Regions from separate parts of the Streptomyces sp. NPDC017225 genome, predicted to be linked through region 2. Evidence: riboswitches for the same ligand, from Rfam matches in the RefSeq annotation. Region 2 holds a riboswitch; each other region holds the start of a gene.

What was found. Region 2 has a riboswitch for cyclic di-AMP ahead of ACH4NX_RS20705 (M23 family metallopeptidase). Riboswitches for the same ligand answer to the same signal wherever they lie in the genome.
Region 1: linked by a shared signal. The riboswitch ahead of ACH4NX_RS35200 (M23 family metallopeptidase) and the one ahead of ACH4NX_RS20705 (M23 family metallopeptidase) in region 2 are both predicted to bind cyclic di-AMP.
Region 3: linked by a shared signal. The riboswitch ahead of ACH4NX_RS14210 (transglycosylase SLT domain-containing protein) and the one ahead of ACH4NX_RS20705 (M23 family metallopeptidase) in region 2 are both predicted to bind cyclic di-AMP.

What each region holds. Positions count from the first base shown of each region.
Region 1 is NZ_JBIRNE010000028.1:52,073-62,242, reverse strand. Features, by position in the region: gene ACH4NX_RS35205 (aldo/keto reductase) at 1-524, opposite strand, end outside; gene ACH4NX_RS35200 (M23 family metallopeptidase) at 693-1,727, opposite strand; cyclic di-AMP (ydaO/yuaA leader) riboswitch at 1,739-1,895, opposite strand; gene ACH4NX_RS35195 (PP2C family protein-serine/threonine phosphatase) at 2,139-3,362, opposite strand; tRNA gene ACH4NX_RS35190 (tRNA-Met) at 3,553-3,626, opposite strand; gene ACH4NX_RS35185 (dihydrofolate reductase family protein) at 3,694-4,824, opposite strand; gene ACH4NX_RS35180 (hypothetical protein) at 4,925-5,239, opposite strand; gene ACH4NX_RS35175 (hypothetical protein) at 5,239-5,559, opposite strand; gene ACH4NX_RS35170 (winged helix-turn-helix domain-containing protein) at 5,742-6,002, shown strand; gene ACH4NX_RS35165 (alpha/beta hydrolase) at 6,096-6,908, shown strand; gene ACH4NX_RS35160 (PP2C family protein-serine/threonine phosphatase) at 6,908-8,170, shown strand; tRNA gene ACH4NX_RS35155 (tRNA-Lys) at 8,479-8,551, opposite strand; gene ACH4NX_RS35150 (amino acid permease) at 8,660-10,170, opposite strand, start outside.
Region 2 is NZ_JBIRNE010000009.1:95,681-105,850, forward strand. Features, by position in the region: gene ACH4NX_RS20685 (DUF5998 family protein) at 1-491, opposite strand, end outside; gene ACH4NX_RS20690 (GNAT family N-acetyltransferase) at 553-3,540, opposite strand; gene ACH4NX_RS20695 (HPr family phosphocarrier protein) at 3,738-4,019, shown strand; gene ACH4NX_RS20700 (GntR family transcriptional regulator) at 4,174-4,869, opposite strand; gene ACH4NX_RS20705 (M23 family metallopeptidase) at 5,112-5,876, opposite strand; cyclic di-AMP (ydaO/yuaA leader) riboswitch at 5,889-6,053, opposite strand; gene ACH4NX_RS20710 (M16 family metallopeptidase) at 6,244-7,632, opposite strand; gene ACH4NX_RS20715 (pitrilysin family protein) at 7,629-9,017, opposite strand; gene ACH4NX_RS20720 (DNA topoisomerase IV subunit A) at 9,349-10,170, shown strand, end outside.
Region 3 is NZ_JBIRNE010000005.1:170,513-180,682, forward strand. Features, by position in the region: gene ACH4NX_RS14205 (HAD family hydrolase) at 1-782, shown strand, start outside; gene ACH4NX_RS14210 (transglycosylase SLT domain-containing protein) at 872-1,384, opposite strand; cyclic di-AMP (ydaO/yuaA leader) riboswitch at 1,390-1,558, opposite strand; gene ACH4NX_RS14215 (polyprenyl synthetase family protein) at 2,428-3,438, shown strand; gene ACH4NX_RS14220 (outer membrane lipoprotein carrier protein LolA) at 3,676-4,926, shown strand; gene ACH4NX_RS14225 (ABC transporter ATP-binding protein) at 4,967-6,013, shown strand; gene ACH4NX_RS14230 (ABC transporter permease) at 6,000-6,998, shown strand; gene ACH4NX_RS14235 (NAD(P)H-dependent oxidoreductase) at 6,988-7,590, opposite strand; gene ACH4NX_RS14240 (tetratricopeptide repeat protein) at 7,954-9,201, shown strand; gene ACH4NX_RS14245 (M28 family metallopeptidase) at 9,290-10,170, opposite strand, start outside.

The DNA.
Region 1 (10,170 bases), on a different contig from region 2:
GCGAGGCCCTCGCGGTCGGAGAAGGCGAGGGAGGCCTCGAGCCGCTCGGCGGAGATGTTGGAGGCGGCGATGTGCCGGACCTTGCCCGCCTGCACCAGTTCGTCGAGCGCGCCGATGATCTCCTCCACCGGCACCTCGGGCTTGTCGAAGTGGGTGTAGTAGAGGTCGATGTGGTCGGTGCCCAGGCGGCGCAGCGAGGCGTCGGCGGCGGCCTTGATGTTCGCGGCGCTCAGGCCCGGGTACTCGGGGTGCTGGCTGACCTTGGTGGCGAGGACGACGTCGCCGCGGTTGCCGCGGGAGGCGAGCCACTCGCCGATGACGGTCTCGGACTCGCCGCCGCTGTTGCCGTCGACCCACGCGGAGTAGGAGTCGGCGGTGTCGAGGAAGTTGCCGCCGGCCGCCGTGTAGGCGTCCAGGACGGCGAAGGAGGCGTCCTGGTCGGCGGTCCAGCCGAAGACGTTGCCGCCGAGGGCGAGGGGGAAGACCTTCAGGTCGGAGGAGCCGAGGTTGCGCAGAGAAGTCATGTCCTGCGTCAACGTGCGCGGCGGACCCGGTGATTCCGGGAACGGCGCAAAGAACGCGCAAACCGGCAGCCCTGACGTCGGGGGGTCGCCGTCAGGACCGCCGGGGATCAGAGGCGGCGGGCTGTGATCAGAGGGGGAGGCGGGGGCGGGCGGCGCGCGAGGCGGGACTCAGGGGGTGAGGCCCTTGCTCTGCAGCCACGCCATCGGGTCGATGCCGCCGCCGTCGCTGGTGTGGACCTCCATGTGGAGGTGGGCGCCGGTGACGTTGCCGGTGGCGCCGACGCGGCCGATGACGTCACCGGTGGTGACCTTCTGGCCGACGCTGACGTTGATGGAGGACTGGTGGGCGTACCAGATCTCGGTGCCGTCGTCGAGGGTGAGCACGGTCTTGTAGCCGTACGACCCTTCGTAGCCGGCCGACGTGATGGTGCCGCTGTGGACCGCCTTGAGCAGGGTGCCCGTGGGGGCGGCGAAGTCGAGGCCCGTGTGGTAGCCGGAGGACCAGTAGGCGCCGGCCTGGCCGAAGCTGGAGGAGATCGTGTACGAGGAGGTCGGCAGCGTGAACTGCCTGGCCAGCTTCGCGAGCCGCTCGGCCTCGGCCTTCTTCGCGGCCTCTTCCTCCGCCTTCTTCTTGGCGGCGGCGGCCTTGGCCTCGGCCTCCTTCTCCGCCTTGGCGGCGGCTTCCGCGGCCTTCTTCTCGGCGGCGGCGGCGGCTTCGGCGGCGGCCTTGGCCTCGACCTGGGCCTGCTGCTGCTCGGCCTGCGCCATGATCCGGGCCCGCAGCGTCTCACCGGCGTCGGCGGCGCTCTGCGTGGAGGTGTCGGCGGCGACCGTGCCGATGCCGCTGAGCGGGGTGGCGGAGCCCTCGGGCTCCGGCTCCTCCTCGTCGGAGATGAGCGAGCCGACGTTCGGCAGGTCCGGCATGGAGATCGACACCGGCGGCTTGCCGGTCTGCGCGCTGGCCATGCCGCCCGCGCCGACGGCGGCTATGACACCGACGCCGAGGACGGTGGAGCTGCGGGCGAGTCCGCCGCGCTGCTTGGCGACGCGGTGCTTGCCCCGCACGGGACGGATGGACTCCGCGGTGGGATTCCATTCCTCCCAGGGGCCCTCTTCGGCACGGTAGCCGTCGTAGCCGAAGGTGTCGGTGTCGTGCTGGTTCGGCACGAACGGGGCCTCGGGGGCAGGCCTGTTGGACGCCACGTGGGCGTACTCCTTTCCTTCCTTTTCGCCTACCGGGTTAGCTGACGGGTTCGGAGGAGGAAGGTCTCCTACGCGCGTATATCGCCGTGTCTCCACGGCGTCATACGCCCGATTCACCCCAATGTGGTGGTTCCCCGGTTCCCTTGCGGGATTCGGCGCGTGCGCACGGAGCCGCCTTCTGTGACGGCTGGGACGACCGCGCTGCGTTATCGAACGTTAATAGACGCGAGGCTCGGAATCCAAGCGGTTCCTCTTGATCATTAACGAATCCGGCCGGGACGTACGCCTCACGACCGGTTAAACCCGGGCGAGTTGACCCGGCTTCGGTATTCCCTTTCACGCCACGATTTTCTGACGTTGTGTCAGCTGTTATGCGGAGGGGGGTCGGTCCGTCACGGCAGGTGATGTCGATCAAGGTCGCCGTACGGCGAGCAGCGCCATGTCGTCCGCCATGCCGCCCCCGGAATGCCGGCGCACGTCGTCGGCGAGGGTGCCGAGGAGCTCCTCCGGATGACGGAAGACGCGGCCGGCCAGCCGGGCGTGCGGATCGTAGAACTCGCCCCGGCCGTCGCGGGCTTCCGACACCCCGTCGGTGTACAGCAACAGCGTGGCTCCGCCGGGGAACGGCGCCTCCTCCGCGCGGTCGGGCCACACGCCCAGTTCGCCCATGCCGAGCGGCAGCGCCGCCTCCTGGGCGGCCAGCGGGCGCAGGGTGCCGTCGGCGTACAGCAGCAGGGGCGGCGGATGACCGCGGTTGACGATGCGGACGACGCCGTCGCCGTGCGGGAGTTCGGCCAGTACGGCGGTGGTGAACCCCTCGAACGCGTCCAGTCCGTCCCGCCGGGTGCCCTCGCGGGCCAGCGCCCGCTCCAGTCGCTGCGCCACGGCCTCCAGGGTCGCCTCCTGCTCGGCGGCCTCCCGGAAGGCGCCGATCACGACGGCGACGGCGGCCACCGCACCCATGCCCTTGCCGCGCACGTCCCCCACGATGAGCCGGATGCCACGCGCGCCGTCCTGCACCGCGTACAGGTCGCCGCCGATGAAGGCGTCGGCCTGCGCGGCCTCGTAGCAGGCGGCGATCTCGAACCCGCCGATCCGCTCGGCCGGTTCGGGCAGCACGGCCCGCTGGGCGGCCTCGGCGATCTCGCGGACGGAGACGAGCCGCTCGCCGGTGCGGCGGACGAAGGCGTTGACGAGGACGGCGAGCACGGCGACCGTCGCGATGGTGATCAGCTCGGTGAGGGAGTCGACGAAGTGGATGACGCCCATGCTCACTTGCAGTCCGACGACGGCGGCGACCACGGCGACACCGGTGAGCACCGTGCCGCGCCGTGAGTAGACCGGGGCGGCGACCAGGGGTGCGGCCGTGTAGAGGGGACCGGCGGTGAAGTACCTCGGGGTGAAGAGGTCGTACAGGACGGCGACGACGATCAGCAGCACGGGGAGTATGCGCACGAAGGTCCGCCCGTGCGAGGAGCGCCACCGCCGCACCGGGCCCGCGATCGATGGACCGGCGGCCGGCGGCCCTGGCTGCGGACGGTCGCCGAGGCCCGGGTCGGGCACGGGGTCGCCGGGGAGCCGGCCGCCGGCCCTGGCGTACGCTCCCTCGCCGTCGTCCACGTCACCTGGCCGCACCACCACTCGTCTCCCGCCACCCCGCACGTACGCGCCGCTTGCCGGTCCCGCCCTCCAGATTCCCGGGAGCGGGGGCGAGGGGCGAGCGGTGAGGGCCGGACGGGTGAGGGTGACAGCGGGCAGGACGCCAACGCGACCCCAAACACACCGAAGGCCGGAACCCTTAAGGATTCCGGCCTTCGGCCTTGAGTAGCGGGGACAGGATTTGAACCTGCGACCTCTGGGTTATGAGCCCAGCGAGCTACCGAGCTGCTCCACCCCGCGCCGTTGTGTCTTTACTGTACCCCACACCGGAGGTGGAATGCACATCCGTATCTCCCCGCCCCTCCCGCTACCTCTCCAGATGGCGGTTCGGCGCCTTCGCCCGCTCCTCGTACTCCGGCAGTACGACGGCCACGGCGCCCTCCGCGGCGAGCACCCCGCTGCCGTCGGCGCCCGGCACGAAGGTGTCCGGCTCCCGCCAGGCCGTGACCACGCGGCGCACCCCGGCGTCGAGGATCAGCCGCGCGCAGGGCGCGGGCCGGGAGGCGCGGCGGGCGCACGGCTCGAGGCTGCTGTACACGGTGGCGGCCGGGAGTCGCGGATCGACCGGGTCGACCTTGGCCAGCGCGGCCTCCTCGGCGTGCACGACGGGGTCGTCCCCCTCCCGCGAGTGCCCGCGCGCCAGCTCGGTCCCGTCGGCGGCGACCACGACCGCCCCCACGCTGAACGCCGTCCGTGACGGCGAGCACAGCTCCGCCAGCTCGCAGGCGAGCGCCAGCCAGTGCCGGTCGGCGGCGGACACGCGGTCGCCGGTGCCGGGAGCCGTCGGCCTGTACCTCATCAGCACGACGTCCTCTATACGCCGTGACTCCACCAGCCGCAGCCGCCCGCCCTGGTAGCCACCGGGCCCGAACAGCCGGGGAGCGCCCGGGTCCCCCACGAGGACCGGGGCGAGGACGAGCTGCAGTTCGTCGGCGAGTTCCTGCCGCAACAGCCGGCCGTGGACGGTCCCGCCGCCCTCGACCATGAGCCGCCGCACCCCTCGCCGGTCGTGCAGGTACTCCAGAGCTGCCCGCCAGTCGAGGGCCGGGCCGAGGGACACGACGTCGGCGGCGATCCCCAGCGCGCGGGCCCGCCGGGCGCCGTCGTCCGTGGTGAGGAGTACCTTCTCCCCTCCCGTGTGCCAGAACCGCGCCGCCGGGTCCAGCTCACCGCTGCCGCTGACCGTGACCTTGATCGGGTACTCCGCCCGCCCTTCCGCCACCCGTTCGGCCCGCCGCTCGGCGGAGTTCACCAGCAGCCGCGGATTGTCGGCCCGGATCGTGCCGGCCCCGACGAGGATCGCGTCGACGGACGCCCGCACCTCGTCGACCCGGTCGAAGTCGGCCGGCGAGGAGAGCAGCAGCCGTTCGGGGCCGGTGTCGTCCAGGTAGCCGTCGAGGGAGACGGCGGCGGAGAGGAGGACGTACGGGAGGGGCATCAGGCACTCCGGTGGGACGAGCGGCGGGTTCCGGCGGGGCAACCCTAGGCCCGGGACGGCGCACGACCGGCAGGTCCTGGCGGAGCTTCCAGTGCCGCCACTAGGGCGAGCCGTGGTCGACCTCGTCGTCCGCCCCGGGCAGGCGGCGCCCCCGGGACTCCGCGACCCGCAGTACGTCGGCGAGGCACTCGGTCAGCCGGATCGCCGTGTAGCGGACCTCGGCGTTCGGGGACAGGGGGTCGGCCAGCAGCCGGCGGGCGCAGCGGAGGACGTCCAGCCCTTCGGCGAGCTGCCGGGCCTCCGTCTCGTCGGCGAGACGGGACACGATCCCGCCTCCGTCGCCGGGGGCGAGGAAGCAGGGCTTGCCCTCCGCCGACAGCCAGGGGAGCAGCCGCAGCGCGGTGTACGCCTCCATCACGCGGCCGACTTCCGCGCGCCGACGACGTGCTGGTCGAGGTCGATGCCGAAGTCGACGGCGAGCACGAGGGCGAGGCGGCGGTGCCACCGTAGGTCCTGCTCCCGTTCATGGGCGGCGAGGTAGGGGCGGACGAGACGGGAGGCGGTGCCGTCGAGGGGGAGGTGACGGCAGTACGGGGAGTGGTGGCGGGGGAGGCGTGCGTGGGCGGCGCCGGCCAGGGGACGGGGGCGCGGGACGCTGCCCGCGCGGTGGGTTCCGGTGCCCGGGCCCAGGAGAAGGCCCAGCCAATGGGTGATGCGGTGGATAAGGTTGACCATGTTGACGCTCCTACTCAGCGTTGACCATGCCCCGGGGCCCTGCCAGGCCGCCGGGGTCTTTGATATCGGCGACGATACCCGCAACCGCGTCCCTCCGCACCCCTCCCCGTACCACCGCGTCCCGACGCGGCAGGCCGCGTTCTGCTTCTGCGCGCTGCGTAGGGGCGCACCATCGTGGAGAGATGACTGAGCTACCGCGCTACGAGTACGTGAAGCTCGCGGACGCCATCGCCGCCGAGATCGCGTCCGGCAAGCTTCAACAGGGAGCGGCGTTGCCTGGCGAGCGGGCCATGACAGGGCTCTACGGCGTGAGCATCGGCACCGTGCGGCGTGCGATCGTCGAACTGCGGAATCGAGGCCTCGTCGCGACGCTGCCCGCGAAGGGCACATATGTCGTCGGGCAACCCGGTACATCCGAAAACGAGGACGGGACCGCCGACTGACGGAGCCGGCGAAGACTGATCCGGTCCGTCAAACGGCCGGACCGGCAACTCGGAGCGGAGCGGTCGGAGGCCGCTGGTGCAAGACTGGGCCGTATGGACGTACGAGCCAGGAACCACGTGACGGTGACGGGCCGGGCTGACGGACCGGTGGTGATGCTGGCCCACGGGTTCGGATGCGACCAGAACATGTGGCGCCTGGTGGTGCCCACACTGGAGCCTGATTTCCGGGTGGTCCTCTTCGACCACGTGGGAGCGGGACGCTCGGATCCGGCGGCCTGGGACGAGCGGCGCTACGCCGGCCTCGACGGCTACGCGGAGGACGTGCTGCAGATCTGCCGTGAGCTGGCGCTGGGCCCGGTGGTCTTCGTGGGGCACTCGGTGAGCGCGATGATGGGCGTGCTGGCCGCCGCGCGGGAGCCGGAGCGCTTCGCCGGCCTGGTCCTGCTGACCCCCTCGCCCTGCTACATCGACGACCCGGCCACCGGTTACCGGGGCGGCTTCAGCCCCGAGGACATCGACGAACTGCTGGAGTCACTGGAGGCGAACTACCTGGGGTGGTCGGCGGCCATGGCTCCCGTGATCATGGGCAACCCCGAGCGGCCTGAGCTGGGACAGGAGCTGACCAACAGCTTCTGCCGCACCGACCCGGAGATGGCCCGCGTCTTCGCCCGGGCCACGTTCCTGTCCGACAACCGCGGCGACCTCGACGCGGTCACGGTCCCCACCCTGGTCGCGCAGTGCTCCAGCGACGCGATCGCCCCACCCGAGGTGGGAGCCTTCGTACACGCCCGGATCGGGGGCAGCGAGCTGGTCACCCTGCCCGCCACGGGACACTGCCCGCAGCTGAGCGCCCCCGAGGCGACCGCCGCGGCCATCGCCTCCTTCGCCGCCGGAACCACCCGGTGATGTGCGGGACCGACGACGGACGTCATCACGAGAGGGGCGCGGGCGACGACGCGGACGGCGAGCAGGCGTCGTTCTCCGCGCTGCTGGAGGACAGCGTCGAGGACCTGTACGAGAACGCGCCCTGCGGATATCTGTCCACGATGCCGGACGGACGGATCGCCAAGGTCAACAGGACTCTGCTGGACTGGCTCGGTTACCGACGCGACGACCTGGTCGGACACATGCGCTTCTCCGACCTGCTCACCGTGGGCGGCAAGCTCTACCACGAGACCCACTTCGCACCGCTGCTGTCCATGCAGGGCGAGGTCAGCGGCATCGCGCTGGAACTGAAGGCCGCCGACGGCTCCCGTCTGCCGGTCCTGGTGACCTCTGCCGTCAAGACCGGCGGCGACGGGCGGCCGCTGCTGATCCGCACCACCGTCGTGGACGCGCGCGACCGGCGCGCCTACGAGACCGAGCTGCTGCGCGCCCGGCAGGAAGCAGACCGCGAACGCGACCGCCTGAGAACCCTGGCGACCACGCTGCAGCGGACCCTGCTGCCCCCGGCCCTGGACGACGTGCCCGGTCTGGAAGTCGCCGCCCACTACCACGTCGCCTCCGCCGACGAGGTCGGCGGCGACTTCTACGACCTGTTCCCCCTGACCCACGGCTCCTGGGGCCTGTTCCTCGGTGATGTGTGCGGCAAGGGGGCCGCCGCCGCCGCAATCACCTCCCTGGCCCGCTACACCTTGCGCGCCGCCGCCGTCTACGACCCCCGTCCCGCCGTCGTGCTCGGCAACCTCAACACCGTCCTGAACCACGAGTACAACGGCGACGACCCACGGTTCTGCACCGTGATCTTCGGGCTGCTCGCCCCCGCCGGCGACGAGGGCGACTTCCACCTCACCCTGGCCAGCGGTGGGCATCCGCCGGCCGTCCTCCTGCGTGCCGACGGCACCGCCGACTACCTGCCCACCCCCGGTGGCCAGCTCATCGGCGTCCTGCCGGACGCCCAGATCGCCACCACCACCATCCGCCTGACCGCCGGCGACACCCTGCTGCTCCACACCGACGGCCTCACCGAAGCCCACACCGCTCAGGCCGGCGTCCGCTACGGCGACGAAGCGCTCCTCGACTTCACGCGGTCACTGGCCCCCACCACCGCCTCGGGCCTGATCCAGGCGCTGAGCAACCTGCTCGACAGCCTCGGCGCCGGCGTGGACGACGACACCGCCCTCCTGGCCATCAACGTTCCCCGACCCTCCGGGCAGGAGCAGCGGTGACCCCCCGTCCCTGACCATCCGCGCCGGCACCGGCCGGCCCGCGGAGGCGTTCGCCGAAGCGGCCCGCGAGGTGACGCGCGAGGTGACGCGGGACATGACGCTGGGGAATCCGCGGACGGCGCTGACCGCCTGACGCACCCACAGACGAGCCGCCGGTCGCGCCGGCGCCGACGCCATGGCAGGAGACCCGGCCCCTCCGCTCGCGTCTCACGCGCCGCAGCGCCCGAACGCCGCAGCGCCCCGCCCGGCGGAGGCCGGTCGAGGCGCTGCGCGGCAGGTCAGAGGTCTTGCGCCTCGGCTGCCACCGGTAGGCCCTGTGGGACTCGAACCCACAACCAATGGATTAAAAGTCCACTGCTCTGCCAATTGAGCTAAGGGCCCGGGGCGTGTTGCGTGATGTTGCCATACCGAGCATAGCCCGACGCGGCCGGGACGCCGATCGGGTACCGGGGTCCCGGCCACGTCGGGCCGGCGGCGTGGAGTCGTGGGCTACGGGTCCACCGGCTCGGGAGCGTTCGCGCGGGCCGCCGTGCGGGCGCGGGTGCGCTCGTGGTCGGGGTTGAGGAACCAGTGGCGGGCCGAGGCCAGCCACCAGGTCGCGGCGAAGCCGAGGACGACCAGGACGGCGATCGGCGCGTAGTTGAAGGTCTCCCAGGTGACCGGGGAGACCTGGGGCAGCATGAACAGGACCGTGATGACGCCGACCCACGTCACCGCCACCACACCCACCACCTGCGACCAGCGGCCCAGATGCCACGGCCCGCGTTCGAAGGCGGCGCCCTTGCGGACGCGGAGCAGGGTCGGGATGACGTACGCGATGTAGAGGCCGATGACGGCGATGGACGTCACCGCCGCGTACGCCGTGACGTTGATCAGGTAGGGCAGGCCGAGGACCAGTGCGGACAGCGCGGCCAGCCAGACCGCCGCGACCGGCGTGCGGGTGCGCGGGTTCACCGAGTGCCAGACGCGGGAGTAGGGGAGCGCGCCGTCGCGGGAAAAGGCGTAGATCATGCGGCTGTTTGCCGTCACCGAAGCCATCCCGCAGAACAACTGCGCCCCGATGACGACGAGGAGGAGCAGCTTGCCCGCGGTGGCGCCCAGCGCGTCGAGCAGGATCTGGGCGGGTGGCGCGCCGGTCGGGGACGTCAGGGCACCCTCGTAGGACTGGATGGCGAAGGTGAAGCCCAGGAGCAGGACGAAGCCGGCGATCCAGGAGGTCCAGATGGAGCGGACGATGCCCTTGGGGCCGGCCGTGGAGGCGTCGTGCGTCTCCTCCGTCATGTGGGCGGAGGCGTCGTAGCCGGTGAAGGTGTACTGGGCCATCAGAAGGCCGATGAGGACCACGTACACGCCGCTGCCCCAGCCGGTGTTGTTGACGAACTCGCCGAACACGAAGGACGCCGACTGGTGCTGGTCGGGGGCGAGGGTCAGCGCGCCGACGACGACGGCGACGCCGACGACGTGCCACCAGACGCTGATGCTGTTGAGGAGACCGACGATGCGGACGCCGAAGGTGTTCAGCAGGCCGTGGAGGACGAGGATCGCGGCGAAGAGGAGGATCGTGCGGCCGGGGGTCACCTCGAAGTCGAACTGGAGGTTCAGGTAGGCGCCCAGGAAAGACGCCGCGCCGAAGTCGATGCCGGCGGTCACCGCGACCTGGCCCAGCACGTTGAACCAGCCCGTGAACCACGCCCAGGCCGCCGCCGTACGGGGCGGCGCGAGGCGGTGCGCCCAGAAGTACAGGCCCGCCGACGTCGGGTACGCCGAGCAGATCTCGGCCATCGCCAGGCCGACGAAGAGGGTCATCAGGCCGACCGCGACCCAGCCCCATGTGATCACGGCGGGGCCGCCCGTGTTCATGCCGAACAGGTAGAGGGTCATGCAGCCGGAGAGGACCGAGATGATGGTGAAGGAGACCGCGTAGTTGGAGAACGCCGACATGCGGCGGGCCAGAACCTGGGTGTAGCCGAGCTGGGCCAGCCGTTCCTCGTCAGACAGCC
Region 2 (10,170 bases):
TCGTCGGCCGTCGAGCTGCCCGTGTAGCCGTGGTCGGCCTCGCAGTTGGGGTCGCCGCAGGCGGCCGGCTCCAGGTCGAGCCGGGAGACGGCGCCCCAGCCGATGGTCAGCACGATCTCGCGGGGCAGCGTGCCCGGCTTGTACTGCTCCGGGTTGGCGACCACGCGGCTGACGACGATGGACGAGATCCGGCCGAGCTTGACGGACTCCGTGGACGTCGTCGCGTACGGCGTCGGGGAGGTGTCGTCGGCGGTCTGCTCGTCGGTGTGGCTGACGATGAAGCGGTTGCCGGTGAGCACCAGCACGGTCACGTGCCGCCGCACCTCGTTCTGGTCGAACGTCGTCTCCTGATGGACCACGTACGACCGGACGGGCTCGCCGCCCACGGCGGCCTCCACCGCCTCGGCCACGAGGGCCGGGTAGTAGCCGCTGCGCTCGATCGCCGCTCGCAGCCCCTGGGTCGTCGTACTGGTCTTGGCCATGCCCTCCATCCTACGGGGGCGCACCGACTGCGAGACACGCTCGTGCGGTACCCGCCCCGGGTGGTGGCGGTCAGTACGCCGGCAGGGTCCGGGGGCCGAGGTCGTCCCGGGCGGGAGGGGGCGCGAGACGGACGGTGGCGCCGAGGACGCTCAGGCCTCGCGGTGCGACGACGACCGGTTCGAGGGTGACCGCGACCACCTCGGGATGATCGTCCACCAGCCGGGAGACCCGCAGCAGCGACTCCTCCAGGGCTGAGCTGTCGACCGGGGCCGAGCCGCGCCAGCCGAAGAGGAGGGGCGCGGTGCGGATGGAGCGGATGAGGGAGGTGGCGTCGCGGTCGGTGACCGGGATCAGCCGGTGTGCCATGTCGCCGAGCAGTTGCGTGGCCGCCCCGGCCAGCCCGAAGGAGAGCACCGCACCGGCCGCCGGATCGATGACCGCGCGTACGACCGTGTCGACGCCGCGCGGGGCCATGCCCTGCACCACCGGGCGCAGTTCCTCGGGCTTCCCGAACAGCTCGGTCAGCTCGGCGTACGCCCGCCGCAGCTGCTCCTCGTCCGCGAGGTCCAGGCGTACGCCGCCCAGGTCGGCGCGGTGGCGCAGGTGCGGGGCGGTGGCCTTGAGGGCGACGGGGTAGCCGATGGTCCGCGCGGCGGCGACGGCGTCGTCGGGGGCCGGGGCGGGCAGGGCGCGGTGGACGTGGATGCCGTACCTGCCGAGCAGGTCGCAGGTCTCCTGGGTGCCGAGGGTGAGCCCTTGTCCGCGCGCGAGGTGTCCGGCTATCAGCTCGGCGGCGCCCTTCTCGTCGATGTCCTCGTACTCCGGCACCTTGCCGGGGTCGGCGGCGTCGCGTCGCCACTGGGCGTAGGCGACGGCCTGGGCTAGGGCGCGGACGGCGCGTTCGGCGGCGGGGTAGGCGGGGATGAGTCGGGCGTCCTCGGGAGCCCCGGCGGGTTCGGCGGGTTCGGCGGGTGCGACGGGTGCGACGGGTGCGGTGGTCGGAGGCCGCTGCGCGGGAGCGGCCGGCTGGGCGGCACCGGCCGCGGGGGGCGGGGCCGTCAGGGGTTCGGCGGGCCGGCCGGGCCGGGCCTCCCCGGACCGGCCCGGATGGGCCTCCCCGGACCGGCCCGGATGGGGCTCCGCGGACCGGCCCGGATGGAGCTCCGCGGACGGTACCGCCTGAGGTGCCGTGCTCGCCGCCGCGGACAGGGCTTGCGCCAGGCCGCCCAGCTCCACGTGGACCACGAGGACCGGCTTGGAGGGCACCGCGGCCGCCGCCGAGCGCAGGGCCTCGGCCAGCGCCGCGTCTCCCGCCGACCCCTCCCCCACCGTCGGGATGGCGGTCACCACCACCGCGTCGCACGTGTCGTCGGCCAGGGCCCGGGACAGAGCCCTGTGGAAGTCGTCCGCCGAGGCAGCCGTGGTCAGGTCCAGGGGCGGGTGGGGCCGCAGTCCCTCGGAGAGGCAGGCGTCGTACGTCAGCAGGCCCAGTGATTCCGAGTTCCCCAGGATCGCCACCCTCGGACCGGCGGGCAGCGGCTGGCGTGCGAGCAGCAGCCCCGCGTCGACCAGGTCCGTGATCGTGTCGACCCGGATCACGCCGGCCTGCCTCAACAGCGCGGAGACCGTCGCGTGCGGCAGCCGCGTCGCCCGTACGGCGTGCCCCTGGGGTGCCACGCCGCCGTGCCGGGCGCCCTGCACCACGACCAGAGGCTTCACGGCCGCCGTCCGCCTGGCCAGGCGGGTGAACTTGCGCGGGTTGCCGATGGACTCCAGGTACATCAGCGCGACGTCCGTCTCCGGGTCGTCGTACCAGTACTGGAGGACGTCGTTGCCGGAGACGTCGGCCCGGTTGCCGGAGGAGACGAAGGTCGACACACCGGTGACGCCGGTGACTCCCCCGCCGCGCCGGTGCAGCCGGGACAGGAGAGCGATACCGATGGCGCCGGACTGGGCGAACAGGCCGATCCGGCCGGGACGCGGCATCTCGGGGGCGAGGGAGGCGTTGAGCCGCACCCCCGGCGAGGTGTTGACGATCCCGAAGGCGTTGGGTCCGATGATCCGCATGCCGTACGTACGCGCGTGCCGCACGAGTGCGCGCTGGCGTTCGCGTCCCTCGGGGCCGCTGTCGGCGTAACCGGCGGAGACCACCACCAGGCCCTGCACGCCGTGCTCCCCGCATTCGGTGACGACCTCGGGGACGTGCTCGGCGGGCACGGTGACGACGGCGAGGTCGACGGGGCCGTCGATGTCGCGCACCGAGCGGCACGCGGGCACCCCGTCGAGTTCCGTCCCGTGCTCGGGGAAGGCCTTGTTCACGGCGTACAGCGGGCCCGCGTAGCCCGCGTCCCGGATGTTGCCGAGGATGCTGCGACCGACGCCTCCTGGCGTGCGTCCGGTGCCGATGACCGCCACCGAGCCCGGCTGCAGCAACCGCTGAACGGAACGCGCCTCCGCGCGGTGCTCGCGCGCGTACTGCACGGCGAGCGAACGGTCGGTGGGTTCGAGGCCGAACTCCAGGCGGACCACGCCGTCCTCGAAGCTCCGCTTCTGCGTGTACCCGGCGTCCATGAACACCTTGATCATCTTGGTGTTGGCGGGCAGCACCTCGGCGGCGAAGCGGCGGATGCCGCGCTCGCGGGCGACGGCGGCGATGTGTTCCAGCAGCGCGGAGGCGACGCCGCGCCCCTGGTGGGCGTCCTGGACGAGGAAGGCGACCTCGGCCTCGTCGGCCGGTGCCGACGCGGGCGTTCCACCGGCGCCGATCCGGTCGTAGCGTACGGTGGCGATGAACTCGCCGCCTATGGTGGCCGCGAGTCCCACCCGGTCCACAAAGTCGTGGTGCGTGAAGCGGTGGACGTCCTTGGCGGACAGGCGAGGGTACGGCGCGAAGAAGCGGTAGTACTTCGACTCGTCGGAGACCTGCTCGTAGAAGCTGACCAGGCGCTCGGCGTCATCAACGGTGATGGGGCGGACGCGCGCGGTGCCGCCGTCGCGCAGCACCACGTCGGCCTCCCAGTGGGCGGGGTACTCGTGCCGGTCCGACGAGGTCTGCATGGGCCCCAGAGTACGGCTCGCGTACGACAACGGCGCGAGGCAGTCTGTGGGGACGGAAGGTCGGGCCGAGGCCGCGGTCCGACCACCACACGGGGCGGCGCTCAGCCGTCCGGGCATGCTTCACGATGTGGGAAACTGGTCTAGACAAGACTGGTCTAGACAACCTGAACCCCTGATCACCTGAAGGGCAGCATCACATGGCTGAGCGCCGCGTCAACGTCGGCTGGGCCGAGGGTCTCCACGCCCGCCCCGCCTCCATCTTCGTCCGAGCCGCCACGGCCACAGGCGTCCCGGTGACGATCGCCAAGGCCGACGGTTCCCCCGTCAACGCGGCCTCCATGCTGGCCGTCCTCGGCCTCGGCGCCCAGGGCGGCGAGGAGATCGTCCTCGCCTCCGACGCCGAGGGCGCGGACGCCGCCCTGGAGCGGCTGGCGAAGCTGGTCTCCGAGGGGCTCGAGGAGCTTCCCGAGACCGTCTGACGGACAGCAGCACCGAAAGGCCCGCCCGGGACCGCCGGGCGGGCTTTTTGTTTCCCCATTTCCACCTCCCCCCCTTTACGCTTTTCGCTTCCGTCTTTTCGGGCAGCAGAGAACAGCCCCCCGAATCGCCTTCTCTTTATATACGGCGCCCGTGTTAATGCCGCAGGCTCGGCATGTTTACGGGACGTTGCGAATTCCTCACACGCGCCGTCCGTTCGCCGCCGGAGGCGAAACGCAGCCGGTGCCCCGGCACCGACCGCTCCGTGTGCAGCGCCATGAGCGCCCGCGCGCGCTCGCCGTCGCCCCGGGCCACCGCGTCGACGACCGCGCCGTGCTCCGCCCAGTACTCCACCGGCCCGGCCGGCGCGTCCACGACGTACATCCAGGCGATCTTGTGGCGCAACTGGGTCAGGAGCGCCGTCAGTGAGGGGCTGCCGGCGGCCTGGGCGAGGGTGTCGTGGAACCAGCCGCCCAGGGAGCGCAGGTCCTCGCTGTTGCCGTGCCTGGCGCGCTCCTGCCCGAGCCTGACCAGCCCGCGCAGCACTTTGAGGTGTGCGTCGGTGCGGCGCCGGGCCGCCCGGGAGGCGCCGAGGGGTTCGAGGAGCGTGCGGGTCTCCAGCAGGTCGGCGGCCTCCTGCTCGGTGGGTTCCGCGACGCACGCGCCCGCGTGCCGCCGGGTCACCACGAAACCCTCGGCCTCCAGCGTGCGCAGGGCCTCGCGGACCGGGACGCGGGAGACTCCGTGGCGTCGGGCGAGGAGTTCCTCGGTGAGCCGGCTGCCGCGTCCGTGGACGCCGGCGACGATGTCGTCCCGGATCGCCGTGCACACCGAGTGCGCCGGAATTCGCATACCCGACCTCCGCCTTAATCCCCGTGAAACGTCGACGATTGACGCGTTTTCAGTGACTCTAGGCCAGTCGAGCGGGTATTCCGACGGCGGGGCGGATTCCATGGGTAATTTTTGGACAGCGACGCGGCCGCCGGCAAAGGGAAACGCGAAAGCCCCGGCTCGGGGAGCCGGGGCTTTCGGATGTCGTGCCGTCCGTCGTCAGAGACGCGTCACAGGTCCGTCGGAGACCCGCCGGAGGCCCGTCAGAGGTTCACGCCGTGCGAGCGGAGATAGGCGACGGGGTCCAGGTCCGAGCCGTACTCGGGGCTCGTGCGGGCCTCGAAGTGCAGGTGCGCCCCGGTGACGTTGCCGGTGGCGCCGGAGAGGCCGATCTGCTGGCCGGGGTCGACCGACTGGCCCACCGAGACGCCGATGGACGACAGGTGGCCGTACTGCGTGTACGTGCCGTCGTGCATCTTGATGACGACCTGGTTGCCGTACGCGCCGCCCCAGCCGGCCTCCACGACGGTGCCGACGCCGACCGCGTGCACGGACGTGCCGCCGGCGGCGTGGAAGTCGATGCCGGTGTGGCTGCCGGAGGACCACAGGGAGCTGCCGGCCTGGTAGGCGGTGGAGACGTAGGAGGCGGTGATCGGCGACACGAAGGTGTTGAGCCGCTCGCGCTCCGCCTGGCGCGCGGCGCGCTCCTTGGCCTCGCGCGCCTCCTCGGCCGCCTCGGCGGCCCGCTCGCGCGCGGCCTCCTGGGCCGCCTCACGGGCGGCCGCGTGCAGGGCGGCCTGCTTCTGCGCGGTGGCCTGGGCGTCGATCTCGTCGGCTATGGAGTCGCCGATGGTGATGACCGGGGTGAGTCCGCTCTGCTCCGCCTCGGACTCGGCGGCGAGCGCCGGAGCCGCGAGGGTGCCGACGACGCCGGTGGTGGCGAGGGCCGCGACCCCCGCCGCGCGGGCGGTGGTGCGGTGCACCCGGCTGGGACGCCGGTGCTTCCCGGTGGCGCGCGTGAACGCCATGTGGAGGCTGGTCCTTTCCTTCCCTCTCGCCTACCGGGTTAGCTGACGGGTTCGGAGGTGGAAGGTCTCCTACGGGCCCCCTCGCTGCGCGCGCGGGCGTCCGATTCACCCCAGGGACTGCGATGGGTCCCCGGCTCCCCTGGCTCGCGCCGTAGGGGGACTCGGCGATGACTGTCCGGTGCCGCGGGTGCGGCGCACTGCCTGACGAACAGCCCGGACGACGCTAAACGCGGCTGTCTTCAATCCTCAAACGCAACCGGCTTTTTGTAGCGCACGCCACAGGGCAGACGGGCAGTCAGTCCCTCAATTCGGACAAACTTCGGCCCTGGTGACACTCCGGTCACCAGGGCCGCCGCGCGCGGTGCCGCTACTCGGCCGACACGACGGTGACTTCACCGATGCCGAGGGCCTCGACGGACTCCTTGATCTGCGCCGCGTCGCCGACGAGGACCGTCACCAGGCGGTCCACCGGGAAGGCGTTCACGACCGCCGCCGTGGCCTCCACGGTGCCCGTGGCGGCGAGTTGGCGGTAGAGCGTGGCCTGGTAGTCGTCGGGCAGGTGCTGCTCGACCTGGTCGGCCAGCGTGCTCGCCACGGCCGCCGCCGTCTCGTACTTCAGCGGCGCCACACCCACCAGGTTCTGCACGGCCACGTCGCGTTCGGCGTCGGTGAGTCCCTCCGCGGCGAGCTTGCGCAGCACCGTCCACAGGTCGTCCAGGGCGGGACCGGTGTTGGAGGTGTCCACCGAGCCGCTGATGGCGAGCATGGCGGCGCCCGTGCCGTCGGGCGCGGAACGCAGGACCTGCCCGAACGCCCGTACGCCGTAGGTGTAGCCCTTCTCCTCGCGCAGGACGCGGTCCAGACGCGAGGTGAGGGTGCCGCCGAGGCAGTAGGTGCCGAGCACCTGCGCGGCCCACACGCGGTCGTGCCGGTCGGAGCCGGTACGGCCGATCAGCAGCTGCGTCTGGACGGCGCCGGGACGGTCCACGATGACGACCCGTCCGCTGTCGTCGGCGGTCACCGGGGGCACGGGACGCGGCTCGGCGGCGGAACCGGTCCACGCGCCCAGCGTGTCGCCGAGCAGCGCGTCGAGGTCGACGCCGGTGAGGTCGCCGACGACCACGGCGGTGGCCGTCGCGGGCCGGACGTGCTTCTCGTAGAAGGCGCGTACGGCCGCGGAGTCGATGTTCGCGACCGTCTCCTCGGTGCCCTGGCGCGGGCGCGACATGCGCGTGCCGGCCGGGAACAGCTCCTTGTAGAGCTGCTTGGCGGCGCGGCGGGCGGGGTTGGCCAGCTCGTGCGGGATCTCGTCGAGCCGGTTGCGGACCAGCCTTTCGATCTCGCCGTCCGCGAACGCGGGCGCCCTGAGGGCGTCGGCGACCAGGCCGAGGGCCTTGGCGAGGCGCGAGACGGGCACCTCGAGGCTCAGCCGGACGCCGGGGTGGTCGGCGTGTGCGTCGAGGGTGGCGCCACAGCGCTCCAGCTCGGCGGCGAACTCCTCGGCGGAGTGCTTGTCGGTGCCCTCGGAGAAGGCGCGCGCCATGATCGTGGCGAGGCCGTCGAGGCCGGCCGGCTCGGCGTCGAGGGGTGCGTCCAGGTTGACCTCGACGGCGACGACCTGCTGGCCGGGACGGTGGCAGCGCAGCACGGTGAGGCCGTTGTCGAGGCTGCCGCGCTCGGGGGCCGGGAACGCCCACGGCTTGGGCTCGCCGGCCTGCGGCTGGGCGTGGAATTCCATGGTGGCGAGCTCGGTCACTTGGCCGCCTCCTCGTTCTCGTCGGTGGCGTCGTTCGCGACGTCGGCTTCGTGGTCGTCGGCGTCGTCGGCGTCGTCGGTGGGGGCGGTCGGCTCGTAGACGAGCACCGCGCGGTTGTCGGGGCGCAGGCGGGCCTTGGCCACCTCCTGGACCTCCTCGGCCGTCACGTCGAGCACCCGCTGTACGGCGGTGAGGGCGAGCTGCGGGTCGCCGAACAGGACGGCGTACCGGCACAGTTCGTCGGCGCGGCCCGCGACCGTGCCCAGGCGGTCCAGCCACTCGCGCTCCAACTGGGCCTGGGCGCGTTCCATCTCCTCGGCCGTGGGGCCCTCCTCGGCGAACCGGGCGAGCTCCTCGTCGATGGCGGACTCGATGACCGGCACCTCGACGTCACCGGACGTCTTCACGTCCAGCCAGCCCAGGGAGGGCGCTCCGGCCAGCCGCAGCAGGCCGAAGCCGGCGGCGACGGCGGTGCGGTCGCGGCGTACGAGCCGGTTGTACAGCCGGGACGACTCGCCGCCGCCCAGCACGGTGAGGGCCAGGTCGGCCGCGTCGCACGCGCGTGTGCCGTCCTCCGGCAGGCGGTAGGCCGCCATCAGCGCGCGGGCCGGGACCTCCTCCTCGACGACCTCGCGCAGCTCCCCGCCCATGACGTCGGGCAGCGAGCCGTCCCGCGGGGGCTGCTTGCCGTCGTGCGAGGCGATGGAGCCGAAGTACTTCTCGACCCAGGCGAGCGTCTGCTCGGGGTCGATGTCGCCGACGACCGACAGCACCGCGTTGTTCGGCGCGTAGTACGTGCGGAAGAACGCGCGCGCGTCCTCCAGCGTCGCCGCGTCCAGGTCGGCCATGGAGCCGATCGGCGTGTGGTGGTAGGGGTGCCCCTCGGGGTAGGAGAGGGCGGTCAGCTTCTCGAAGGCCGTGCCGTAGGGCACGTTGTCGTAGCGCTGGCGGCGCTCGTTCTTGACGACGTCCCGCTGGTTCTCCATCGACTCGTCGTCCAGGGCGGACAGCAGGGAGCCCATGCGGTCGGCCTCCAGCCAGAGGGCGAGCTCCAGCTGGTGGGTGGGCATGGTCTCGAAGTAGTTGGTGCGCTCGAAGCTGGTGGTGCCGTTGAGCGAGCCGCCCGCGCCCTGCACCAGCTCGAAGTGCCCGTTGCCCTTGACCTGGGCGGAGCCCTGGAACATGAGGTGCTCGAAAAGGTGAGCCAGGCCGGTACGCCCCTTGACCTCGTGGCGCGAGCCGACGTCGTACCAGAGGCACACCGCCGCGACCGGGGTCAGGTGGTCCTCGGAGAGCACCACGCGCAGGCCGTTGGCCAGGCGGTGCTCGGTCGCTGTCAGGCCGCCGGAGCCTGCCTGGGCTGTGGCCGTGTGACCCATGGGCATGTACGTCCCTTCGATCGCGAAATCCTTGGTGGAATCACTGGGTGGAATCATTGGGCGGAACTGCGGGAATTCCGCCGATCCCGCCGATCCTGCCACTGTATGCAAGCGTGCGGGCCGCCGGTGGAGTTCCCGGTCCCCGTACGCCGAGAGCGAGAACGGGGTTGGCGGCCGGGCGACCCGACCGGGGCGGGGGCTCGGAACGAGGGCGTACCCTGCGGGCAGCGCCGGGCCGGGCAGCCCGTGACGGGTCCTGGTCGGTCGCTGTCAGTGCCGCAGTCCACAATGGACCCCGTCAGTTCACCGTTCACGCTTCAGCAAGGAGCCGGCAGCGATGGCCCGCCGTAGTACGAAGACCCCGCCGCCCGACGACTCGTACGAGGAGAAGATCCTCGACATCGACGTCGTCGACGAGATGCAGGGCTCCTTCCTCGAGTACGCGTACTCGGTCATCTACTCCCGTGCACTGCCGGACGCCCGCGACGGCCTCAAGCCCGTGCACCGCCGCATCGTCTACCAGATGAACGAGATGGGCCTGCGGCCCGAGCGCAGCTACGTGAAGTGCGCCCGCGTCGTCGGCGAGGTCATGGGCAAGCTGCACCCGCACGGCGACGCGTCGATCTACGACGCCCTGGTGCGCATGGCCCAGCCGTTCTCGATGCGCGTCCCCCTGGTGGACGGCCACGGCAACTTCGGCTCCCTGGGCAACGACGACCCGCCGGCCGCCATGCGGTACACCGAGTGCCGGATGGCCGAGGCCGCCGGCCTGATGACGGAGTCCATCGACGAGGACACCGTCGACTTCGGCCCCAACTACGACGGCCAGGAGCAGGAGCCGGTGGCACTGCCCGCCGCCTTCCCGAACCTGCTGGTCAACGGCGCCTCGGGCATCGCGGTCGGCATGGCGACGAACATGCCCCCGCACAATCTGCGCGAGGTCATCGCGGCCGCCCGGCACCTGATCCGGCACCCGAACGCCGATCTCGAAGCCCTGATGAAGCACGTTCCGGGCCCCGACCTGCCCACCGGCGGCCGGATCGTCGGTCTGCCCGGCATCCGGGACGCCTACGAGACGGGCCGCGGCACGTTCAAGATCCGGGCGACGGTCGCCGTGGACACCGTGACGGCCCGCCGCAAGGGTCTCGTGGTGACCGAG
Region 3 (10,170 bases), on a different contig from region 2:
CCACCGACCTCGACGGCACGTTGCTCCGTGGCGACGACACCGTCTCCGACCGGTCGCTGGCCGCGCTGGCGCGGGTGGGTGAGGCCGGTGCGCGGCACCTCGTGGTGACGGGGCGGCCGGCGCCCCGGGTACGGCCCCTGCTCGACCGCCTGGGCTGCACGGGACTCGCGGTGTGCGGCCAGGGAGCGCAGGTCTACGACGCCGGTACGCACCGGATGCTGTGGTCGGTCACCCTGGACCGGGAACTGGCCGAGACCGCGCTCGGCAAGATCGAGGCCGAGGTGGGGCAGGTGTACGCCGCGGTCGACCAGGACGGTGTCGACGGCCTCACGCTCATCGAGCCGGGGTACCTGATGCCCCACCCGACGCTGCCCGCGGTACGGGTCGAGCGGCGTGACGAGCTGTGGAGCACACCGATCAGCAAGGTGCTGCTGCGCCACCCCGAACTGTCCGACGACGAGTTGGCGTCGACGGCGCGCGCGGTGGTCGGTTCCCTCGCGACGGTCACGATGTCCGGGCCGGGGACGGTGGAGCTCCAGCCGTGCGGCATCACCAAGGCGACCGGACTGGCGCTGGCCGCCGAGCGCCTGGGACTGAGCCGACGGCGGACGATCGCCTTCGGGGACATGCCCAACGACATTCCCATGTTCGACTGGGCGGCGCACGGCGTCGCCATGGCCGGCGCCCATCCCGAACTCAAGGCGGTGGCCGACGAGGTCACCACGACGAACGAGGACGACGGCGTGGCCGTCGTCCTCGAGCGGATCTTCGGAACCTCTTAGTACGGCTCAGCCGGCCCGGGCCGGCCGGTGAGGCTCATCCGGCACGGACCAGTCGGTGCGTACGAGCCGGTGCCTGCCGGCCGTGCAGCTCAGTACGCGCTGAAGACGTTGTCCATCGAGCCGTACCGGTCGGCCGCGTAGTTGCAGGCGGCGGTGATGTTGGCGACCGGGTCGTACGGGTCCCAGGAGGTGCCGGGCACGTGGTACGCCTGGAAGGTCGGGGCGATCACCTGGAGCAGACCCTTGGACGGGGTGCCGTTGATGGCGTTGATGTCCCAGTTGTTGATGGCGAGCGGGTTGCCGGACGACTCCCGCATGATGTTGCGGTGGATGCCCTCGTACGTCCCGGGGATGCCGTGCTGCGCCATGATGTCGAGCGACTCACGGATCCAGCCGTCGAGGTTGTCCGGGTACGTCGTCGCCGCGGGGGCGGCGGTCGCGGCGGCCGGAGCGGTGGCCGGGGCGGCGGCCGGGGCGGCGGCGGAGGCGCTGGTCGCGCCGATGAGCGGCAGGGCGAGCACGGCGGCGCCGGTGCCGGCGACGGCGAGCTTGCGGGCGAGGCGGGTGGTGCGGGCGTGACGGTTCTGACCGTTGGCAGACATGCTTGAGTCCCTCTCCTTACGCCTGCGAGGTGAGCTGTCGGGTTCGGGCGGGGAGGTGCCCGGCCGGGCCCTGACGGGCACGGCTTCACCCCGAGCCGCTCCGGTGGTGACCGGGTGCGGCGACTTACCTGGGTCCCCCGCTCCTGCCTGCGAGTTTGTTGGCGGATGACTGTGTGTCCGGGCGGTGGCAGGATTCGGCGTCCGCCCGACAGGCCGGGAACGTATGCGAGAGCACATGTCCGAAACAAGTGCAGGAATCACCCAACGCGCCTGTTGACCTTGGTCTGGGGTGTTTGTGACGCTTGATCCTTTGCGGTCGCCAAGCCTCAACTGGCTTGCGGCGCAAAGGGAGGGCGCGGTCGGCGGCGGGGTTGCCTGCGGGCGGGATGGAGTGAGCCAACTCACGGGCTTCGGCAAGAGCGGCAAATCGGGCATTGGGGCCAACTGGGAGTCAATCGACCGTGGGTGGGGATGGCGTCGGGTGTCGGCCGATGGTCGGGCGGGCTGCCGGTGTGCGTGGCCCGTGTCCGGGCCGCGTCCGGGGCTGGGGGACCATGCCCGCGTCCGGGGCCGTGCCCGCGTCCGGGCCGTGTTCCGGCCTGCGTCCGTCCCGGTTTTCGGTGTCGCGCCCCTCCCGCACCCTGCCCTGTGTCCGTCCCGCGCCCGTCCCGCCTCCGGCCCCGCGTCCGGCTCTGCGGCCCACCTGGCGTCCGCCCCCCCCGGCCGGTGTTTCCGCGCGCTGTGCGGGCATCTGTTCGGGGTGGGGGTGGAGTGGGGCGAGTGGGTGACGTATTCGGAGTGCGGCCCGTTGGGAGGGATGGTGTGATCTTCGGTGGCGGGTTCTGGCTCTGGCGATGTCGATCAAAATCTGCTCATATCACCTGATCAAAAACATACCGTGCATGATCCGATACAGACCGGCCTGTAGCGGTGGGCGCTAACGGTGATCGAAAGGTGACCGGATACGCTGACTTGAGTGGTGGCAGCGACCTATCGACAAACCAGGTAATCGCCAGTAGACACCAGCAGACAGGAGACCCCTCGTGACCGTCGTCGGGCCGTTCGGGCTGAGCGTGCGGGACCAGGCTCTGGAAGCCGATGTCCAGACCGGATTGGTCGCTGTCGAGGAAGGGTTGCTTGAGGCAACCAAAAGCGAGGTCCCGTTCATCACGGAGGCCGCCCAGCATCTGGTGCGGGCCGGTGGCAAACGGTTCCGGCCACTCCTGGTGATGCTCTCGGCCCAGTTCGGCGACCCCTACGCCCCCGGGATCGTGCCCTCGGCCGTAGTCGTGGAGCTGACCCACCTCGCCACCCTCTACCACGACGACGTGATGGACGAGGCCGCCGTGCGGCGTGGCGTGGCCAGCGCCAACACCCGCTGGGGCAACTCGGTCGCGGTCCTCACCGGCGACTTCCTGTTCGCCCGCGCCTCCCAGATCCTCGCCGACCTCGGGCCCGAGGCGGTCCGCGTGCAGGCCCTGGCGTTCGAGCGGCTGGTCACCGGTCAGATCCTGGAGACGGCGGGACCGCAGGACGGGCGGGACCCGGTCGACCACTACCTGGACGTGCTGGGCGGCAAGACGGGATCGCTGGTGGCGGTCGCCTGCCGGTTCGGCGCGATGATGTCCGGCGCCGACGAGACGGTCGTGGACGTGCTGACCCAGTACGGCGAGCGGCTCGGCGTCGCCTTCCAGCTCGCGGACGACGTCCTGGACATCGCCTCCGACTCCCACGAGTCGGGGAAGACCCCCGGGACCGACCTGCGCGAGGGCATCCCGACCCTCCCGGTGCTGCGGCTGCGCGAGCGGGCGGCCCGGCTCGGACTCGCCGAGGACATCGCCCTGTGCGAGCTGCTGGACACCGACCTGAGCGACGACGCGCGGCACGCGGAGGCGCTGCGGCTGCTGCGCGACCACCCCGCGCTGGAGCAGGCGCGGCGGGACACCGTCCGGTACGCCAAGGAGGCCCGGGCGGCGCTTGCTCCGCTCAGGGAGTGTGAGGCGAAGGCCGCGCTGGTGGAGCTGTGCGACGCCGTGGTGCACAGGGCCGGCTGAGCGGCCCGGACGCGTACCTCGCCCCCTACGGGCCGGGGGAGTCGCGCCCCCGCCGTGTCATCCCGTAGGAGTAGGCGGAGTTGAGCCCGCGGTCTGACGATTCCACTTGGCGGATTTGGTCAGATGGACACCACGGAAAACACCAATCCTCACCGATTCGGGTGAGAATGGCGGCTCACGGGTGAACGAGTGCGAGGTCGCGAGACAGCCGCCGCCGACGACGGAGGTAGGGCACACATGGCACCGATCGATTCCGACGACAACACGACCGCGGGGACGGACGAGGACCGGCCGGCAGGACGGCGCAGGGCCGCGCGGTACGTCGTCCCGGTCGCGGTGATGGGGGTGGCGGCCGCGACGATCGGCCTCGTCCCGGCGCTCGCCGACTCCGGGGACCCCGACCTTCCGAAGGTCACGGCGGAACAACTCATCGAGAAGATCGCCAAGTCGGACGTGCAGCAGCTGTCCGGCACGGTCAAGATCACCACGGATCTGGGCCTGCCGAACCTCGGCGGCCTGGAGAGCGGCCTGATGTCGGGCATGTCCGGCGGTCCGGGTTCGGGCGGGGACGAGGACGGTTCCGCCGCCGATCCGTCGGCCAAGCTCACCGAACTGGTCTCCGGCACCCACACGCTCCGGGTCGCCGCCGACGGCCCCGACCGGCAGAAGCTGTCGTTGCTGGAGAACGCCGCCGAATACAGCCTGATCCACGACGGCAAGGACGTCTGGGGCTACGACAGCGAGTCCAACGAGGTCTACCACTCCACCGTGCCCGGCAGCGCCGAGCAGCCGGAGACGGAGGTGCCGGCCACCCCGAAGGACTTCGCCGACCAGGCCCTGAAGGCGGTCGACGACACCACGTCCGTGACCGTCGACGGCACCGCGCAGGTGGCCGGCCGGGACGCCTACCGACTGGTGATCAAGCCCAAGCAGTCCGGTTCGACCGTCGGCGCCGTCACCGTCGCGGTGGACGCCAAGACCGGCATGCCGCTGAAGTTCACGCTGACCCCGCAGAGCGGCGGCGCCGCCGTCGTGGACGCGGGCTTCACCAAGGTCAGCTTCGCGAAGCCGGACGCGTCGACGTTCGACTTCACCCCGCCGAAGGGTGCGAAGGTCACCGAGGGCGACGAGGTGGCCAAGGAGCCGGAGCACGGGCGGAAGGCCGAGGGCGATCTCGCCAAGGAGCTGGACGGCCTGAGGGAGAAGGACGGCCCGAGCGGGACGGACGGCCTGGAGGTCATCGGCGAGGGCTGGAACTCGATCGCCACCTTCGACACCGGCGGTCAGGGCGGCCTGCCCACGGCCTCCGCGGGCGGGGACCTCGGCGGCTTCCTCGGCTCCTTCGGCGACCAGGTCGAGGGCGACTTCGGCTCCGGCACCGTGTTCAAGACCCGCCTGGTCAACGCCCTGATCACGGACGACGGCAAGGTCTACGCCGGTGCGGTCACCAAGGACGCGCTGGTGAAGGCGGCCGACGCGGCCCAGTAGGCGGGTTCTCGTCCCGTACGACGATGAGGAGAGGGAGCCGATGGCCGAGCCGTCCGCCACGGAAACGGGAGGCGCGGGCCGGGAGGGTCGGGACCGGGAGAGCCCGGACCGGGAGAGCCTGGGCCGGCTGGTCCCGGGCCGGGAGAGCGGCTCGGTCGACGCCGTCATCGCCACCCGCGCGCTCACCAAGCGCTACCGCGGCGGACAGCTCGCCGTCGACGGTCTGGACCTGACCGTCCCGGCGGGCAGCGTCTTCGGCTTCCTCGGCCCCAACGGCTCCGGCAAGACCACCACCATCCGCATGCTGATGGGCCTGATCGAACCCACCTCGGGCACCGCCCGGGTCCTGGGCAGGCCCATGCCGCGCGCGGCCCGCACCGTACTGCCCCGGGTCGGCGCCCTCATCGAGGGCCCGGCCCTGTACGGCTTCCTCTCCGGGCGGGACAACCTGCTGCGCTACGACGCCGCGGACCCGACCGCCGACCCACGCACCCGGCGCGAGCGCGTCGCGGCGGCACTGGACCGGGTGGGCCTCGCGGCCGCCGCCGGCAAGAAGGCGAAGGCGTACTCGCTCGGCATGAAGCAGCGCCTCGGGCTGGCCGCGGCGCTGCTCCAGCCGCGCGGCCTGCTGGTCCTGGACGAACCGACCAACGGGCTCGACCCCCAGGGCATGCGCGAGATCCGTGCGCTCGTGCGCGAACTGGCCTCCGACGGCACCACCGTCTTCCTCTCCTCCCACCTGCTGGACGAGATCGAGCAGGTCTGCACGCACGCCGCCGTGATGGCCCGAGGGCGGCTGATCACCCAGGGCGCGGTCGCCGACCTGGCGGCCGGGGCACGCGGCCGGCTCGTGGTGACCACACCGGACACGGGGGAGGCCGCGCGGGTGCTGAAGGAGCAGGGGGCCGGGGACGTGGTCGTCACCGAGGACCGGGTGACGGCGGAGCCACCCGACCGCGACCTCGCCGACCTGAACGCCGCTCTGGTGGCGGCCGGCGTCCGCGTCCGAGGCTTCGCGGTGGACCGGGCCTCCCTGGAGGACGCGTTCGTGGCGCTGACCGGGGAGGGCTTCGATGTCGCGGGCTGATGCGTCGAGTACGTCGAGTACGTCGAGTACGTCGGGGGCGTCGGGGGCGTCGGGGGTGAGTGTGCCGGGGACGGGTGCGTCGCGCGCTGAGGAGTCGTCGGCCGAGGTAGCGGAAGCGGTGCGCGCCTCGAGCCCGCTGTGGTCCCTCGGACTGTTCCACAGCGAACTGCTGATCACCTTCCGGCGCTGGCGCACCCTCGCCCTGCTGGGCGTGCTGGCCGCCGTACCGGTCCTGGTGGGAATCGCCGTGAAGATCGAGACGAGCGACGGTGCGTCGTTCGGTGGCGGTGGCGGTGGCGGAGGAGGCGGCGCGGGGCCGGCGTTCATCTCGCAGATCAGTAACAACGGCCTGTTCCTGGTCTTCACCGCACTCGCCGCGACCCTCCCGTTCTTCCTGCCGATGGCCGTCGGCGTCGTCGCGGGCGACGCCATCGCGGGCGAGGCGAGCGCGGGCACGCTCCGCTATCTCCTGGTCGCCCCGGCCGGCCGCACCCGGCTGCTGCTCGCCAAGTACGCCACCGTGATCGCCTTCTGCCTCGCCGCCACCCTGGTGGTCGCGGTCTCGGCGCTCGCGGTCGGAGCGCTGTTGTTCCCGGTCGGTGACCTGACCACCATCTCCGGCACCCGGATCTCCTTCGCCGAGGGGCTGGGGCGCGCCCTGCTGATCGCCCTGGCCGTGGCCGCCTCACTCGTCGGCGTCGCGGCTCTCGGCCTGTTCGTCTCCACTCTGGCGGGCAGCGGCATCGCCGCGATGGCGACCACGGTCGGGCTGCTGATCACCGTCCAGATCCTCGACCAGATCCCGCAGCTCGACGCGCTCCAGCCGTACTTCTTCTCGCACTACTGGCTGTCCTTCGCCGACCTGATGCGCGAACCGGTCTACTGGGACGACCTGACGAAGAACCTAGGCCTCCAGGTCCTGTACGCCGCGGTGTTCGGCTCGGCGGCCTGGGCGCGGTTCACGGCCAAGGACATCACCTCGTAGGCGCGGGGTCCGCCTGCTCGTACGGGAAGCGGGCGAGCGGCGCCTCCTGTGCGAAGAAGGTCTTGGCGCGAGCCAGCGCCTCGGTGTCCTTCAGGACGTCCCCGGGCCTGCTGCCGTTGCCGAGCAGCACCCCGCCGAAGCGCATCCCCATGTAGGCCGCCGAGTTGTTCAGGCTGCCGATCAGCGGGTCGGCGACCTCCCGCTCCCGGTGCGCGAGCGCGGTGACGCCCCACAGGGTGCGGCCGGCCAGGGTCGCCTTGAAGTCGAGGCCGGGGGTGCGCAGCCAGCCGGACCAGTGGTCGAGGTAGCGCTTGACCGGCGCGGACAGCGAGTACCAGTACAGCGGCGAGGCGATCACGAGGTCCGTGGCGTCGAGGGTGGCGTCGAGCAGGAGGCCCGCGTTGCCCTCCGTGGGGCGTGTGTGGTCGCTGTCGTGCCGCAGGTCCCCGAACTCGGGCAGCGGATGCTCGGCGAGGTCGATCCACCGCTGCTCGACGTGCGAGGGCAGTTGCTCGGCGGCGCGGCGGGCGAGCAGCTCGGTGTTGCCGTCGGGACGGCTGCTGCCCAGCAGGAAGAGGAAACGGCGGGTCATGAGGTCTCCCGGAGTCGTCGGCGTGGCACGAATACTCAGCACGTGCATTCTATGCACGTGCATGTAAATCCTCATAGGGGTTTCCCGGCACGCCCGCCCGAGGAGCGGACGGAGAGCCGGCCCCCGAGGCGGGCTTTTGCCCGGTTCCGTCCGGGCGCGAGGAGGCGGGGAGGCGACGGGCAACGCGCCGCACGGGTCCGCCGATGGGTGCGTGACCTCCTGGAACGAGCCTGTGACACCCCGGTGACGTGAGAATCGCGAGCGAGCGGAGAGACTCGACAGCAGGTGTACAACAGGCATGACAGGCTCTGGACGGCTGGAAACCGAATCCGCCGACGGAAGCCGCCGATGAGTGGGGGAACGATGTCTCGACTCGGCCGCGACAAGCAGCGGGACCGCGAGGGCGCCGAGCGCTCGCCCGCCCCTGCGGCGACGCCGATCGACGTCCGTGTGCCGGACGCCGGTTCCGGCGGGCGCAGCGCTTCGGTCGATGGTTCGCTGATCGTCGCGGCCCCCGGCGAGGAGATCCAGAACGCCGTCCTGAACCGCCTTCACCGCCTCGCCCTCGCCGCCGGCCACCCCGTCATCGCCACGATCCACGACGAGCGCGTCGGGTACTCCGTCCCGCTCCGGGTCGACCCGGACGGCTCCAGCCACCTCGCCGCGGAACCGGTGCCGACGCCCTCCGAGGAGCCGGCCGTACGACGGGACCAGCCCACGCACGTCCTGCGGCCGGTGGAGCCGGCGCCGGGCGGCGCGCCGGCGGTCCCTCTGCCGACGGCGCCCGAGTCGCAGCGGGTGCCGGCCGGCGAGTCCGTACCGACGTTCACGCTGCGGGCGCTGCCCGAACCGGCCGCGGGCGCGGCGGTGCCCGGTACGGTGGCGCCGCCGACGGGAGAGTTCGGACCGCCGCCCCGGATGGACGGTGCTCCCGCGACCGGTGCCTCTGAAGGCGCGGGACCGCGGCCCACGCCCGGCGGGGTCACCGAATCCCGGGCCGCGGCGGTGGCGGACCTCGGTCTCGGCCTCGGCCTCGACCACGGCGGCGACTCCGGTGCCAAGCCCACCCCCACCCCGGCCCGCGGCTTCGACGCGGTGGCCGAGGCCGTGCTCGGGGACGAACCGCTCACCGCACCCGGCGACGCCACCGCCCCCTCGCTCCTCGCGGAGCCCACGGCCCGGATCAACGAGGCCGTCAAGGAGGGGCGTACGGCGGTCGCGTCGCAGCTCGCCGAACAGACCGTGACGGAAGCCTCGCGATCGCTGGGGCCGGAGCACCCGGAGGTGCTCCGGATCCGCGAACTCACCGCTTACATCGCGTACTTGTCGGGTGAGCCGGAACGAGCCTTCCGTCTCTCCCTGGACCTGGCCCGGATACACCGTCTCGCGGGCGACGCGGAGGCCTCGTACGGCAACGTGCAGAGCGCGGCCACCGCCTGGCGCGCCGTACGCGACCCCGCGCGGGGTCTGGAGCTGGGGCACGAGCTGGTCGGTCTCTGGGACGAACTCGCCGCCGAGGAGGGCCCGGCCGCGGAGGAGGCCGAGGAGCTGGAGTCGGCCCGCACCCGCATGGGCCGCCTCGGCGACCGCGTCCGCGCCCAGGCGGGCTGACCGGCCACTTCCACCGACCGGGCCGCTCCGCCGACCGGGCCGCTCCGTCGGCCGGGGCACTTCTCCGTGCGGAGGGGGACGTCGCGCCCTACCGCGACAGTTCCCACATCGCGTACGCGATGGCGTCGCTGTTGCGGTTCAGGGCCGTGTCGTTGATGTTGGCGGTCGTGTCGCAGGACGAGTGGTAGCAGCGGTCGAACGGCTGGCCCGCTGTGCCGCCCCACTTGGCCGCCTGTGCGGACGTCTTCCGGTAGTCGGCGCCGCTGAAGAGGCCGCCGACGGGGACGCCCGCGTTCTTGAAGGGCGCGTGGTCGGAGCGGCCGTCGCCCTCGGTCTCGATCTCCGTGGAGATGCCGAGGCCGGTGTAGTAGTCCTGGAAGGTCCGCTCGATCGTGGGATCGTCGTCGTAGACGAAGTAGCCGGGGTTCGGCGAGCCGATCATGTCGAAGTTCAGGTAGCCACTGATCTTGGCGCGGTTCGCGGAGCCGAGACTGTTGACGTAGTAGCGGGACCCGACGAGTCCCAGCTCCTCCGCACCCCACCAGGCGAAACGCAGGTGCTTGGCGGGCTGGTGGCCGGACCGGGCCACGGCGAGCGCGGTCTCCAGGACGGCCGCCGAGCCGGATCCGTTGTCGTTGATGCCGGGGCCGGAGGAGACGCTGTCCAGATGTGACCCGGCCATGACAACCTGATTGGCGTCGCCGCCGGGCCAGTCGGCTATCAGGTTGTAGCCGGTACGCCCGGAGGCGGTGAACCGCTGGACCGTGGTGGTGAAACCGGCCGCGTCCAGCTCCGCCTTCACGTAGTTGAGCGAGGCCTGGTAGCCGGGGCGGCCGTGGGCGCGGTTGCCGCCGTTCGCCGTGGCGATGGACTGCAGCCGCGTCAGGTGGGCCTTGACGTTGGCTATCGGTATGTCGGGCGCGGCGGCGACGGCCGCGGGCCCGGAGGCGTACGTGGCCGCGGGCTCGG